2 regions of the Streptomyces sp. NPDC031426 genome follow, and region 2 is predicted to be linked to the other one. Evidence: riboswitches for the same ligand, from Rfam matches in the RefSeq annotation. Region 2 holds a riboswitch; the other holds the start of a gene.

Region 1 (6,587 bases), on a different contig from region 2:
GTCATCGCCCTGCCGGCCGGCTCGGCGTCCGCCGCGACCAGGCCGGACGGGCCCATCGCGGGGGCGTCCGGGAAGGGGGCCTCGCCGTCCTTGCGGACCATGCCGATGTGCCACAGCTGCGGGACGATCGTGCCGCCCGCCGCGTGCACGTCCTCGGCGACCTTCGCCCAGCCCGCGAGCTGCTCCTCCCCGTGGAACCGGGGCACGCGCGCGCTGTTGCCGGCCGACTCATGGCCGACGTACGTGCCCTCGGTGACGATCAGGCCGACTCCGGCGGCGGCCCGGCGGGAGTAGTACGAGCGCACGTCCTCACCCGGGATGCCGCCCGGGGAGAACATGCGGGTCATCGGCGCCATCACGATCCGGTTGGGGACGGTGAGACCGTTGAGCGCGATCGGGCGGGACAGGACCTGGGCCGCGCGGGAGGCGGGCGTCGTGACGGTCACGTGGGGGCTCCTCGTGAGAGACGGGGTTAACCGAGCGGTATGTGAGCACGCATTGTTGCAGCTCCTTAAGTAATCGCCTATGCGCTGCCCCACATTCCGCCCCTGCCGAAGCCTTTACGTGACACCGCTCACACTGCCCCGGTTCAGCCGCCGCCTGGCCTACTCCGAAGGGCCTGGCCCCCGGACGGCTGGAAGACGATCCGGCGACCGTTGCCCAGCTGTCGGCATCACCCTCGACACCGAGAAGCTGAAGGACTACGCCGACTGACCTCAGCAAACGCCCGAGGGCGGCACCCCCAGCCGGAAGCTGGGGATGCCGCCCTCGCAAAGGACAGGTGATCCGGGAAGGATCAGAAGTCCATGTCACCGCCCGGCATGCCGCCGCCGGCCGGCGCGGCGGCCTTCTCCGGCTTGTCGGCGATGACGGCCTCGGTGGTGAGGAACAGCGCGGCGATGGAGGCGGCGTTCTGCAGAGCAGAGCGGGTCACCTTCGCCGGGTCGATGATGCCCTCGGCGACCAGGTCGACGTACTCGCCGGTCGCGGCGTTCAGGCCGTGGCCCGGGGTCAGGTTGCGCACCTTCTCCACCACGACACCGCCCTCGAGGCCGGCGTTGACGGCGATCTGCTTCAGCGGGGCCTCCAGGGCGATGCGCACGGCGTTGGCGCCGGTCGCCTCGTCACCCTCGAGCTCCAGCTTCTCGAAGACCTGGGAGGCCTGCAGCAGGGCCACGCCGCCACCGGCGACGATGCCCTCCTCGACGGCCGCCTTCGCGTTGCGGACGGCGTCCTCGATGCGGTGCTTGCGCTCCTTGAGCTCCACCTCGGTGGCGGCACCGGCCTTGATGACCGCGACGCCGCCCGCGAGCTTGGCCAGGCGCTCCTGGAGCTTCTCGCGGTCGTAGTCCGAGTCGCTGTTCTCGATCTCGGCGCGGATCTGGTTGACGCGGCCGTTGACCTGCTCCGAGGAGCCGGCGCCGTCGACGATGGTGGTCTCGTCCTTGGTGATGACGACCTTGCGGGCGCGGCCCAGGAGGTCCAGGGTCGCGTTCTCCAGCTTGAGGCCGACCTCCTCGGAGATGACCTCGCCGCCCGTGAGGATGGCGATGTCGCCGAGCATGGCCTTGCGGCGGTCACCGAAGCCCGGGGCCTTGACGGCGACGGACTTGAAGGTGCCGCGGATCTTGTTGACGACCAGGGTCGACAGGGCCTCGCCCTCGACGTCCTCGGCGATGATCAGCAGCGGCTTGCCCGACTGCATGACCTTCTCCAGGAGCGGGAGCAGGTCCTTGACGGAGCCGATCTTGGAGTTGGCGATGAGGATGTACGGGTCCTCGAGCGACGCCTCCATGCGCTCCATGTCGGTCGCGAAGTAGGCGGAGATGTAGCCCTTGTCGAAGCGCATGCCCTCGGTGAGCTCAAGCTCCAGACCGAAGGTGTTGCTCTCCTCGACGGTGATGACGCCTTCCTTGCCGACCTTGTCCATGGCCTCGGCGATCAGCTCGCCGATCTGGGTGTCGGCGGCGGAGATGGACGCGGTGGAGGCGATCTGCTCCTTGGTCTCGACGTCCTTCGCCTGCTCCAGCAGGGCGGCGGAGACGGCCTCGACGGCCTTCTCGATACCGCGCTTCAGCGCCATCGGGTTGGCACCGGCGGCGACGTTGCGCAGGCCCTCCTTGACCAGGGCCTGGGCGAGCACGGTCGCGGTGGTCGTACCGTCACCGGCGACGTCGTCCGTCTTCTTGGCGACTTCCTTGACCAGCTCGGCGCCGATCTTCTCGTACGGGTCCTCGAGCTCGATCTCCTTGGCGATGGAGACGCCATCGTTGGTGATCGTGGGGGCGCCCCACTTCTTCTCGAGGACGACGTTGCGGCCCTTGGGGCCGAGCGTCACCTTGACGGCGTCCGCGAGCTGGTTCATGCCGCGCTCGAGGCCGCGCCGCGCCTCCTCGTCGAACGCGATGATCTTGGCCATGTGAAGTGGTCCCTCCAGGACTGGGGGTGATTCCTTCGGACCGCGCCCGCGCCCGCGACGGACGGCTCGCCGGCCGCGTGGTTCCTTGCCCCACTTGGCCTGCGGGCCTCACCGACCCGGTCCTTCACTGTCACTCTCACCTTCAGAGTGCTAACGCCAATGATTAGCACTCGGCATGCACGAGTGCAAGGCGCACCCGCGAAGCGGGTTCGTTGAGGGGTGGTGGTCGGGCGACGGGTGGGCGCAAGCGCCCTACGGGGTACGGCACCCCCGTCAGCCGCCCGCGAACACCGGACCCCGGGCATGACGCAGGGCCCACACCCCGAGCGAGGTGCGGGCCCTGCGAAGATGAACGAAGAACGTCGCTGACAGTCGACGCGTGCTTCAGCTGGTCGCCAGCCGGACCATGTCCGCCTGCGGGCCCTTCTGGCCCTGCGAGATCTCGAAGTCGACCCGCTGCCCCTCTTCCAGGGTGCGGTAACCGTCCATCTGAATCGCGCTGTAGTGGACGAAAACATCCGCACCACCGTCGACCGCGATGAAGCCGTACCCCTTCTCCGCGTTGAACCACTTGACGGTGCCCTGAGCCATGCCTAACTCCCCTATTACTGGCCCTTGCACAGATCCACACTTCGCGGACCCGGGTCAGACCTCACCCCCCATCGGTCGGGGGCGTGCGCCGGAACGCGTCGACCGCGGCTGAATGTATCTGTCCAACTGCCGTCTGCAACAGGTCAATCGGACGAGAATTCTGGACGGGAACGGTCCGGAATGTGGTGTGAATTCACCCGACTTCAGGGCAAGTCGGGCCCTACAGACCGCCACAAAAGCCGCATAAAGCCCGCACACTTTGGCTACTTCTTGTCGGGCGTCCGGCATGAATACAGGGCTCCCGACCGGTCATGTCGAGAGCGCGTTCCCCAACTCTACCGCGCTCAATCACGCAGAATTGCCCCCTCCGCTTCTCTCACGGAGGGGGCAATTCGATGAACAATGCGTAACTGAAGTTACCCAAGGTAACGATCAGCCACCGGCGACGGCCGGAATGATGGAGACGCCGGCGCCGTCCGGGGTCGCGGTCTCCAGGCCCTGCTCGAAGCGCACGTCGTCGTCGTTGACGTAGACGTTCACGAACCGGCGCAGCTTGCCCTGGTCGTCCAGCACGCGCGCGGCGATGCCGGTGTGGTTCTTCTCCAGGTCGGCGATGACCTCGGCGAGGGTGGCGCCCTCGGCGGCCACTTCGGCCTGCCCGCCCGTGTAGGTGCGCAGGATGGTGGGGATGCGAACGGTCACGCTCATGCGAGGCCAGCCTCTCGGAAGGAGTCCAGGGTCGGTCGGATGGTGGCGGTGAGGCCGGTACCGGCCACCGCGTCAAGGGTCTTCAGGCCGTCGCCGGTGTTGAGGACCACCGTGGTCTTCGTCGGGTCCAGGACGCCGTCCTTGAGCAGCTTGCGGGTGACGCCGACGGTCACACCGCCCGCCGTCTCCGCGAAGATGCCCTCCGTGCGGGCCAGCAGCTTGATGGCGTCGACGACTTCCGCGTCCGTCACGTCCTCCACCGCACCGCCGGTGCGGCGCGCGATGTCCAGGACGTACGGCCCGTCGGCCGGGTTGCCGATGGCGAGGGACTTGGCGATGGTATTCGGCTTCTGGGGCCGTACGACGTCGTGGCCGGCCTTGAAGGCGGTCGACACCGGCGAGCAGCCCTCGGCCTGCGCACCGAAGATCTTGTACGGCTTGTCCTCGACCAGACCCAGCTTGATCAGCTCCTGCAGACCCTTGTCGATCTTCGTGAGCTGGGAGCCGGAGGCGATCGGGACCACGATCTGGTCGGGCAGCCGCCAGCCGAGCTGCTCGCAGATCTCGTACGCGAGGGTCTTGGATCCCTCCGCGTAGTACGGCCGCAGGTTGACGTTGACGAAGCCCCAGCCCTCGCCCGCCGGGTCGCCGATCAGCTCGGAGCAGAAGCGGTTCACGTCGTCGTAGTTGCCCTCGATGCCGACCAGCTCGCCGCCGTAGACCGCGGCCATGACAACCTTGCCCTGCTCCAGGTCGTGCGGGATGAACACACAGGAGCGGAAGCCGGCCCGGGCGGCGGCGGCGCCGACGGCACCGGCGAGGTTGCCGGTGGAGGAGCAGGACAGGGTGGTGAAGCCGAAGGCGCGCGCGGCCTCCAGGGCCTGGGCCACCACGCGGTCCTTGAAGGAGTGGGTCGGGTTGCCGGAGTCGTCCTTGACGAACAGGCCGCCGGTGACGCCGAGTTCGGCCGCGAGGTTGTCGGCCTTGACCAGCTTGGTCCAGCCCGGGTTCAGGTTCGGCTTGTCGGCGACGTCGGCCGGGACCGGCAGCAGCGGCGCGTACCGCCAGATGTTCGCGGGGCCGGACTCGATACGGCGGCGCAGCTCTTCGGTCTCGTAGGCGGAGAAGTCGTAGGCGATCTCCAGCGGGCCGAAACACTCCTCGCAGGCGAACACCGGGCCGAGCGAGACGCGGTGGCCGCACTCGCGACAGCTCAGGGCCGCGGCGGGGCCGAGGTCGACGGCGGAATCGGTCGAGCTTGCAACTGTCTGCACAGCCATGGAGGCGAGGCCCTTTCTCCTCATCTTCCTCACGACGCACCTCGCCGTGAGACGGATTTGGCACCTTCCCTGGCCGGGAGCCTCGCGTGAACGAGTGCGGCTCAGGGGGGTTGCCGGGGCTTCATCGGGCCGTGTCCCTCTGCCCCTCTGGATGAGCGGTATGCGGTTGTGAGCGCCTGGCTGACCCCCGACATGCGATGGTCATCAGCGTTGTTCAAGACTGTAACCGAAGGCCAAGACAGTTGAGAGAGTCGTCCGAACCGCGAGACAACAGTGAGGAGCCGCCGACCGTGCTGGAAGAAGTCGAGCGCTGGCTGAGCACCCGCTCCTGGTCCGTGACCGATCGCCCACTGCACAAGATCTTGGCCGCCAAGCAGCGTACGGGCCAGTCGGTGTCCGTCGTGCTGCCCGCACTCAACGAGGAGGAGACGGTCGGCGACATCGTCGCGATCATCCGCCACGACCTCGTGGAGCGGGTCCCGCTCGTCGACGAGATCGTGGTGGTCGACTCCGGCTCCACCGACCGCACCGCCGAGGTCGCCGCCGCCGCGGGCGCCCGGGTCGTTCACCGGGACGAGATCCTGCCCCGCATCCCCGCCGTCCCCGGAAAGGGCGAGGTGCTGTGGCGCTCGCTGCTGGTGACCAGCGGGGACATCGTCTGCTTCGTCGACGCGGACCTGAAGGAGTTCTCCCCCGACTTCGTCACCGGGATCGTCGGCCCGCTGCTCACCGAGCCGGACGTGGACCTGGTCAAGGCGATGTACGACCGTCCGCTCGCCGGGACGGCCGGCCAGGGCGGCCGGGTCACCGAGCTGATGGCCCGCCCGCTGCTGAACATGCACTGGCCGCAGCTGGCCGGATTCGTGCAGCCGCTGGGCGGCGAGTACGCGGCCCGGCGCTCGCTGCTGGAACAGCTGCCGTTCCCGGTCGGGTACGGCGTGGAGCTGGGCATGCTGGTGGACGCCCTGCACCTGGTGGGTCTCGACGCCCTGGCGCAGGTGGACGTGGGCGTGCGCAAGCACCGCCACCAGGACGGGCAGGCGCTGGGCCGGATGGCCGCGGCGATCTACCGCACGGCCCAGCTGAGGCTGGCCCGGGGCCATCTGATCCGCCCCTCCCTCACCCAGTTCGAGCGGGGCGAGGACGGCTTCGAGCCGCGCACCTACTCGGTGGACACCGAGGAACGGCCGCCGATGGCGGAGATCGCCGAGTACGCCGAGCGCCGCGTGGCCTGAGTTCGTATACGGCCGCGACACCCGGCGTGGCCGTACGTTTGAGCGTTTCCGGGCCGGGCTAGGTTGAGGACCATGGCTTCCACGCAGGGTGCTGCCGAGAAGGCTCAGGTGCTGGTCGCGTCCAACCGCGGCCCGGTTTCGTACACGGTGGGCGAGAACGGCTCGCTGTCCGCCAAGCGGGGCGGCGGCGGGCTGGTCTCGGGGCTGTCGGCCATCGGACCGGACGCGGACTCGCTGTGGGTGTGCGCGGCGCTCGACGACGGGGACCGGGAGGCCGTACGGCGCGCGGGCGGCGGGCCGCTGCCGGACGAGGACACCGGCGGGCAGCGGGTGCGGATGCTGGACATCGACGCG
Region 2 (6,587 bases):
CCCTCTTCTACGTCGGCTGCGGCTATCTCGCCCTGCTCGGCTACGCGGCCGCCAACGCCACCTCCGAGCAGTCGCTGGTGGGCGCGTCCGGAGCGATCTCGGCGGTCCTCGGAGCGTTCCTCTACCTGTTCCCGCGCGCCCGTGTGACCAGTCTTCTGCCTTTTCTGTTCTTCCTGCCACTGCGGTTTCCCGCGTGGATCGTGCTGCCGTTCTGGGCGGCGCTGCAGTGGGCGGCGGCGGAGCAGAGCTCGGGCGGGCCCGGGGTGGCGTATCTGGCCCACCTCGTGGGCTTCGGTCTGGGCTTCGGCTACGCGTGGGTGCGTTACGGAAGAAGGAAGGGCCCGAAGGGCGGCCTGGGAAGGGCGGTGGTGGGAGACGGGCGGGCGGCTAGAGTGAAGTGCGCCCCAGCTCCGGCACCCGAGGGAGAGAACCAGCCGTGATCACCGCGATCGTCCTCATCAAGACCAGCGTGGACCGGATCCCCGAGATCGCGGAGCAGATCGCTTCGCTGGAGTCGGTGAGCGAGGTCTTCTCCGTCACCGGCACGTACGACTTGATCGCGATGGTCCGGGTGCGGCAGCACGATGATCTCGCCGATGTCATCCCCGGCCGGATCAGCAAGATCCCCGGCGTCGAGGGCACGGACACGCATGTGGCGTTCCGCACCTACTCGACGCACGACCTGGAAGCGGCGTTCTCGATCGGCCTGGACAACTAGGGGCTGGGCCGCTCAGCCGCTGATCACACCGCCGGTACGCAGCGGCCGTCCTCGGTCCGGTACGTCCACTTCGCGCCCTCGGTCACGAGTTCCCGGACCGCCGTGACGAAGCGGTCGACGTGCTCGTCGGGGGTGCCCGCGCCGAAGCTCACGCGGATGGCGTTGAGTGACTTCTCGCCCGGCGCGGCCTCGGGGGCGCCGCACTCGCCCTGGGTCTGGGGGTCGCTGCCGAGAAGGGTGCGGACCAGGGGGTGGGCGCAGAACAGGCCGTCGCGGACGCCGATGCCGTACTCGGCGGACAGGGCCGCGGCGAAGTGGGAGCTGTTCCAGCCCTCGACGACGAAGGAGATCACGCCGACGCGCGGGGCGTCGTCGCCGAACAGGGACAGCACCTTCACCTGCGGGACCTCGGCCAGGCCCGCACGGACCCTGGCGATCAGGTGCTGCTCGCGCGCGACCAGGCCGTCCCAGCCGGCCTCGGTGAGCGCCTTGCAGGCCGACGCGATGGAGTAGGCACCGATCACATTGGGTGACCCCGCTTCGTGCCGGGCGGCACTCTCGTGCCACTCCACGTCCACGCCGCCGTCCCGGCGCCGGGCCACCTTGCGGCTGGCGCCCCCGCCCGCGAGGTAGGGCTCGGCCGCGCGCAGCCAGTCGGCGCGGCCGGCCAGGACACCGGAGCCGAAGGGGGCGTACAGCTTGTGGCCCGAGAAGGCGACCCAGTCGACGTCCAGGTCCCGGACGGACACGGGGTGGTGCGGGGCCAGCTGGGCGGCGTCCAGGACGATCCGGGCGCCGTGCGCGTGGGCGGCTGCCGCCAGCTCCCGTACGGGCCACAGCTCGCCGGTGACGTTCGAGGCGCCGGTGACGCAGACCAGGGCCGGGCCGTGCGGGTCGCGGCCGGCGAGGGCGCGCTCCAGGGTCGTGACGGCCTGCTGCGGGGTGCGCGGGGCGTCGAGGTAGCTGACCTGGGCGTCCTGCCAGGGCAGCAGGGAGGCGTGGTGCTCGGTCTCGAAGACGAAGACCTGGCAGTCGGCCGGGAGGGCGCGGGCCAGGAGGTTCAGGGAGTCGGTGGTGGAGCGGGTGAAGACCAGCTGGTCGTCGGGGCGGCAGTCCAGGAACCCGGCGACCGTCCTGCGGGCGTTCTCGAACAGGTCGGTGGAGAGCTGGGAGAGATAGCCGGCGCCCCGGTGGACGCTGCCGTAGTACGGCGCGTAGGCGGCCACGTCGTCCCAGACGCGCTGGAGGGCGGGGGCGCTGGCCGCGTAGTCGAGGGCCGCGTAGGTGACCTCGCCGCCGGTGACGAGCGGGACGGTGACATCCCGGCCCAGAACGGGCAGCGGGGAACAAACGGACTGGTCGGCGGCAGCGGTGAAGACGGACATGGGGAACTCCCGTGAGAACGTACGCCGAAGACGACGTACGGGAAGAAGAGAAAAGGGGATGCGGAGGCGGGGCTCGGCGGCCCTATCGCATTCGCTTGCTCACGGAAGGCTCCCTCGATGACCAGGACCCCTGGTCCCGCGCTCAGCAGCGCGCGAGGGGTCCGCGCTTGCCGTAGACCTCGCTGCCTACGGCCTGGTCCTCACCCGGGGCACCCCGCCACGGACGGAGGGTTGCCGGACAGCCGGCCGGGGCCGAATGGCTGTCACTCATGACCTGGTACAGGAACGTACGGGAAATGATCGTCGTCCCGCAACCCGAGTCCGGATCGCGGGACGACCGTCGGTGACCGCTAGGCGTTGCTCGCCGCCACCCACCGCTCCAGCGTCCGCTTCGCCGCGCCCGAGTCGATCGACTCCGCCGCCTTGGCCATGCCGGCCCGCAGCTGGTCGGCGAGCGGGGCGTCCGTCGGGTGCAGGGCCACGAGGGCCGCCGCGGAGTTCAGCAGCACCGCGTCCCGCACGGCCCCTGTCTCACCGTCGAGCAGACGGCGGGCGACCTCCGCGTTGTACGACGCGTCCGCGCCGCGCAGGGCCTCCACGGGGACGAGGTCGATGCCGACGTCCCTCGGGTCGAAGGTCTCCTCGGTGACCTTGCCGTCCCGGACGACCCACACCCGCGAGGTGGCGGTCGTGGTCAGCTCGTCCAGGCCGTCGTCGCCGCGGAAGACCAGGGAGGAGTTGCCGCGCTCGGCGAGGACACCGGCCACGATCGGGGCCATCCGCAGATCCGCCACGCCGACGGCCTGGGCGCGGACCTTCGCCGGGTTGGTCAGCGGACCGAGGACATTGAAGGTCGTACGGATGCCCAACTGGCCACGGGCGGCGGCCACATGGCGCAGCGCCGGGTGGAACTTCACCGCGAAGCAGAACGTGATCCCGGCCTCCTCCGCGACCTGCGAGACCCGTTCCAGCGGGAGGTTCAGATTGACGCCCAGCTTCTCCAGCACGTCCGACGCGCCCGACGCCGAGGACGCGGCACGGTTGCCGTGCTTGACGACCTTCGCGCCGGTGCCGGCGACGACGATCGAGGACATCGTGGAGATGTTCACCGTCTTGGCACCGTCACCACCGGTGCCGACGATGTCGACGGTCTCCCCCGGCACCTCGATGACGTTCGCGTGCGCGTACATCGCGCGGACGAGCCCGGTGATCTCCTCCACCGTCTCGCCCTTGGCGCGCAGGGCCACGGCGAATCCCGCGATCTGCGCGTCCGTCGCCTCCCCGCGCATGATCCGGTCCATCGCCCATGCCGTGGCGTCCGCGCTCTGGTCCCGGCCCTCCAGCAGGGCGTTCAGTACCTCGGGCCAGGAACGGCCCGCCGCGGTGTCGCCTCCAGCGGGGGTCACAGCGCTCATCAGCCGCTCCTGGTGTCGTAAGAACAGTGTGAGCCCAGCCTATCCACCCCCGGGCACGGCGAAGGGCCCCGTCCGTAAGCCGGACGGGGCCCTTCAGCGTGGCGTGGCGACGCGGGGATCAGTGGTGGCCGTGGCCGCTCGTGATCTCCTTGTACTCATCGACGGTCGGCTTCGGGATCTGGTTGTCCTCGCCGTAGTAGGCGCTGGACAGCCGCACCCGGAGCTTCTCCGAGGCCGGCACCTTGCGCTCGACACCGTTCTCGTCGACCGTCGGGCCGATCTCGGCCGGCTCGTACTGGTGGTGGGCCGTGAGGGTGTGCAGCTGCTCCTGGCTGAGCGGCTCGTGCACCTCGATGAACTCACCGTGCGGCAGCCGCTTGATGATGCCGGTCTCGCGACCGTGCAGCACCTTGTCGCGGTCGCGGCGCTGCAGACCCAGGCAGATCCGCTTGGTGACGAGGAACGCGAAGACCGGGCCGACGAAGAAGGCGATCCGGACGAACCAGGTCACGGCGTTGATCGACAGGTGGAAGTGCGTGGCCCACAGGTCGTTGCCGCCGCCGACCAGCAGCGTCAGGTACAGCGTCATCCAGGCGACACCGAGACCGGTGCGCGTCGGGGCGTTGCGCGGGCGGTCCAGGATGTGGTGCTCGCGCTTGTCGCCGGTGACCCAGGACTCGATGAACGGGTAGACGGCGATCGCCACGAGGACCAGCGGGAAGATCATCAGCGGGATGAACACGCCCAGGACGAGCGTGTGACCCCAGAAGTTGATCTCCCAGCCCGGCATGAAGCGGATCAGGCCCTCGGAGAAGCCCATGTACCAGTCGGGCTGGGCGCCGGTGGACACCTGGTCCGGACGGTAGGGGCCCATGGCCCAGATCGGGTTGATCTGGGCGACCGCGGCGATGGCCGCGATGACACCGAAGACCAGGAAGAAGAAGCCTCCGGCCTTGGCCATGTACACCGGCAGCAGCGGCATGCCGACGACGTTCTTCTCGGACTTCCCGGGACCCGCGAACTGCGTGTGCTTGTGGTAGAAGACCAGGATCAGGTGGCCCACCACCAGGCCGAGCATGATGCCCGGCAGCAGCAGGATGTGGATCGAGTAGAACCGGGCGACGAAGTCGTGACCGGGGAACTGACCGCCGAAGAGGAAGAACGACAGGTACGTGCCGACGATCGGCACGGACAGGACCGCGCCCTCCATGAAGCGGACACCGGTGCCGGAGAGCAGGTCGTCCGGGAGCGAGTAACCGGTGAAGCCGGTGAACATGCCCAGGACGAACAGCAGGAAGCCGAACAGCCAGTTGATCTCACGCGGCTTGCGGAACGCGCCGGTGAAGAACACGCGCATCATGTGCACGAACATGCCGGCGAGGAAGATCAGCGCGGCCCAGTGGTGGATCTGCCGGATGAGCAGACCACCGCGCACGTCGAAGGAGATGTGCAGGGTCGAGTTGAAGGCCTCGGACATCAGCTGTCCCTGCAGCGGGACATAGCTGCCGTGGTACTCCACCTCGTTCATCGACGGGTGGAAGAACAGCGTCAGATACACACCCGTGAGGATGATGATGATGAAGCTGTACAGGCACACTTCGCCCAACATGAACGACCAGTGGTCGGGGAAGATCTTGCGCATGTTGGCCTTGGCCAGGGAGTAGATCCCGAGCCGGCCGTCGGCCCAGTCGGCGACACGCTCGCCGGCCGGTGCCTTCCCGCGAGAGCGGGGCGTCTCGTTCGCTGCAGTACTCATCCGCGCTCCCAGAATGCAGGACCGACGGGCTCCTCGAAGTCGCCGAGCGCCTGGAGGTAACCCTCACTGTCCACACCGATGCGCAGCTGCGGCAGGGCGTGGCCGGCGGGGCCGAAGATCACTCGGGCACCGTCGGAGAGGTCGAAGGTGGACTGGTGGCACGGGCACAGCACGTGGTGCGTCTGCTGCTCGTACAGCGAGATCGGGCAGCCGACGTGGGTGCAGATCTTGGAGAACGCGACGATGCCCTCGTGCGACCAGTCGAGCTCGCGCTTGTCCTTGATGTTGCCGGGCTGCAGCCGGACGATCATCAGCGCGGCCTTGGCGATCTCCGTCTGGAACTCCTCGTCCGTCTCCTCCAGCCCGTCGGGCTTGGCGAAGGTGAGGGAGCCGACGGCGACGTCCTCGGGGCGCAGCGGCTGGCCCGTGTTCATGTTGATCAGGCGCTTGCCCTTGGCCCACAGGGTGTGCCGCAGCGAGGTGCCGGGCAGCGGACCGAGGTCGCGCAGCAGCATGACGCCGGAGAGCGGGAACAGGGCCAGCGCGCCGAACATCGTGTTGCGGAGCAGCCTGCGGCGGCCGAGCGCCGATTCCTTGGCGCCCTGCCGGAAGTCCGCGTGGACCTTCGCGCGGACGTCGGCCGGGGCCTCGATGGCGTGCCGATCGTCGGCGACCTCCACGTCGGACATCAGCGTGCGGGCCCAGTGGACCGCGCCCGCGCCGATGCAGAACAGCGACGCACCGAGGGTCAGGCCCAGCGCGAAGTTCAGCGCGCTGACGTGCCCGATCGGGAAGACGAAGATGTTCTTGTCGTGCGGGATCGTCACATACGAGACGATGAAGCCGACGGTGGCCAGCATCGACACCGTGAACAGCAGGGCGACCGAGCGCTCGGACCGCTTGGCGGCCCGCTCGTCGATGTCCTGGATGCGGTGCTCGTGAGGCGGCAGCCCCGGGTCGGCGAACGGGTTCTCCTCGTCCGCGACCGCTACCGCGCGGTGCTCTTCGCCCTGCTCAGCGGGCAGGTTCTCTTCTGGAATGTCTTGGCTACTCATGACTTCTTGGCCTTTGCGGTCCGAGCGGCGACCCAGACGGCGACTGCGATCAGTGCGCCGAGACCGAAGATCCAGGCGAACAGACCCTCACTGACCGGCCCGAGGCCGCCCAGCTCCAGACCGCCGGGGTTCGTCGTCTCGCTGCTGTCGACCGCGTGCAGGTACGCGATGATGTCCTTCTTGTTCTTCGAGGACAGCGTGGTGTCGGGGAAGGACGGCATGTTCTGCGGGCCGGTCTGCATGGCCTCGTAGATGTGC

Evidence for each region. A riboswitch is a leader RNA that binds a small molecule or an ion and turns the genes downstream of it on or off. The one in region 2 is predicted to bind S-adenosylmethionine.
Region 1: it holds a riboswitch for S-adenosylmethionine, as region 2 does, so the genes downstream of both, thrC (threonine synthase) here and ACZ5NH_RS08360 (aminotransferase class V-fold PLP-dependent enzyme) in region 2, are expected to answer to the same signal.

The regions. Positions count from the first base shown of each region.
Region 1 covers NZ_JBVIJE010000014.1:36,503-43,089, reverse strand. Annotated here, with positions in the region: gene ACZ5NH_RS27245 (NADH:flavin oxidoreductase) at 1-446, opposite strand, end outside; gene groL (chaperonin GroEL) at 797-2,419, opposite strand; gene ACZ5NH_RS27235 (cold-shock protein) at 2,804-3,010, opposite strand; gene ACZ5NH_RS27230 (MoaD/ThiS family protein) at 3,443-3,718, opposite strand; gene thrC (threonine synthase) at 3,715-4,998, opposite strand; SAM riboswitch class I at 5,016-5,156, opposite strand; gene ACZ5NH_RS27220 (glucosyl-3-phosphoglycerate synthase) at 5,289-6,233, shown strand; gene ACZ5NH_RS27215 (alpha,alpha-trehalose-phosphate synthase (UDP-forming)) at 6,306-6,587, shown strand, end outside.
Region 2 covers NZ_JBVIJE010000004.1:37,057-43,643, forward strand. Annotated here, with positions in the region: gene ACZ5NH_RS08350 (rhomboid family intramembrane serine protease) at 1-440, shown strand, start outside; gene ACZ5NH_RS08355 (Lrp/AsnC family transcriptional regulator) at 437-718, shown strand; gene ACZ5NH_RS08360 (aminotransferase class V-fold PLP-dependent enzyme) at 742-2,103, opposite strand; SAM riboswitch class IV at 2,262-2,378, opposite strand; gene trpD (anthranilate phosphoribosyltransferase) at 2,454-3,518, opposite strand; gene qcrB (cytochrome bc1 complex cytochrome b subunit) at 3,637-5,274, opposite strand; gene qcrA (cytochrome bc1 complex Rieske iron-sulfur subunit) at 5,271-6,329, opposite strand; gene qcrC (cytochrome bc1 complex diheme cytochrome c subunit) at 6,326-6,587, opposite strand, start outside.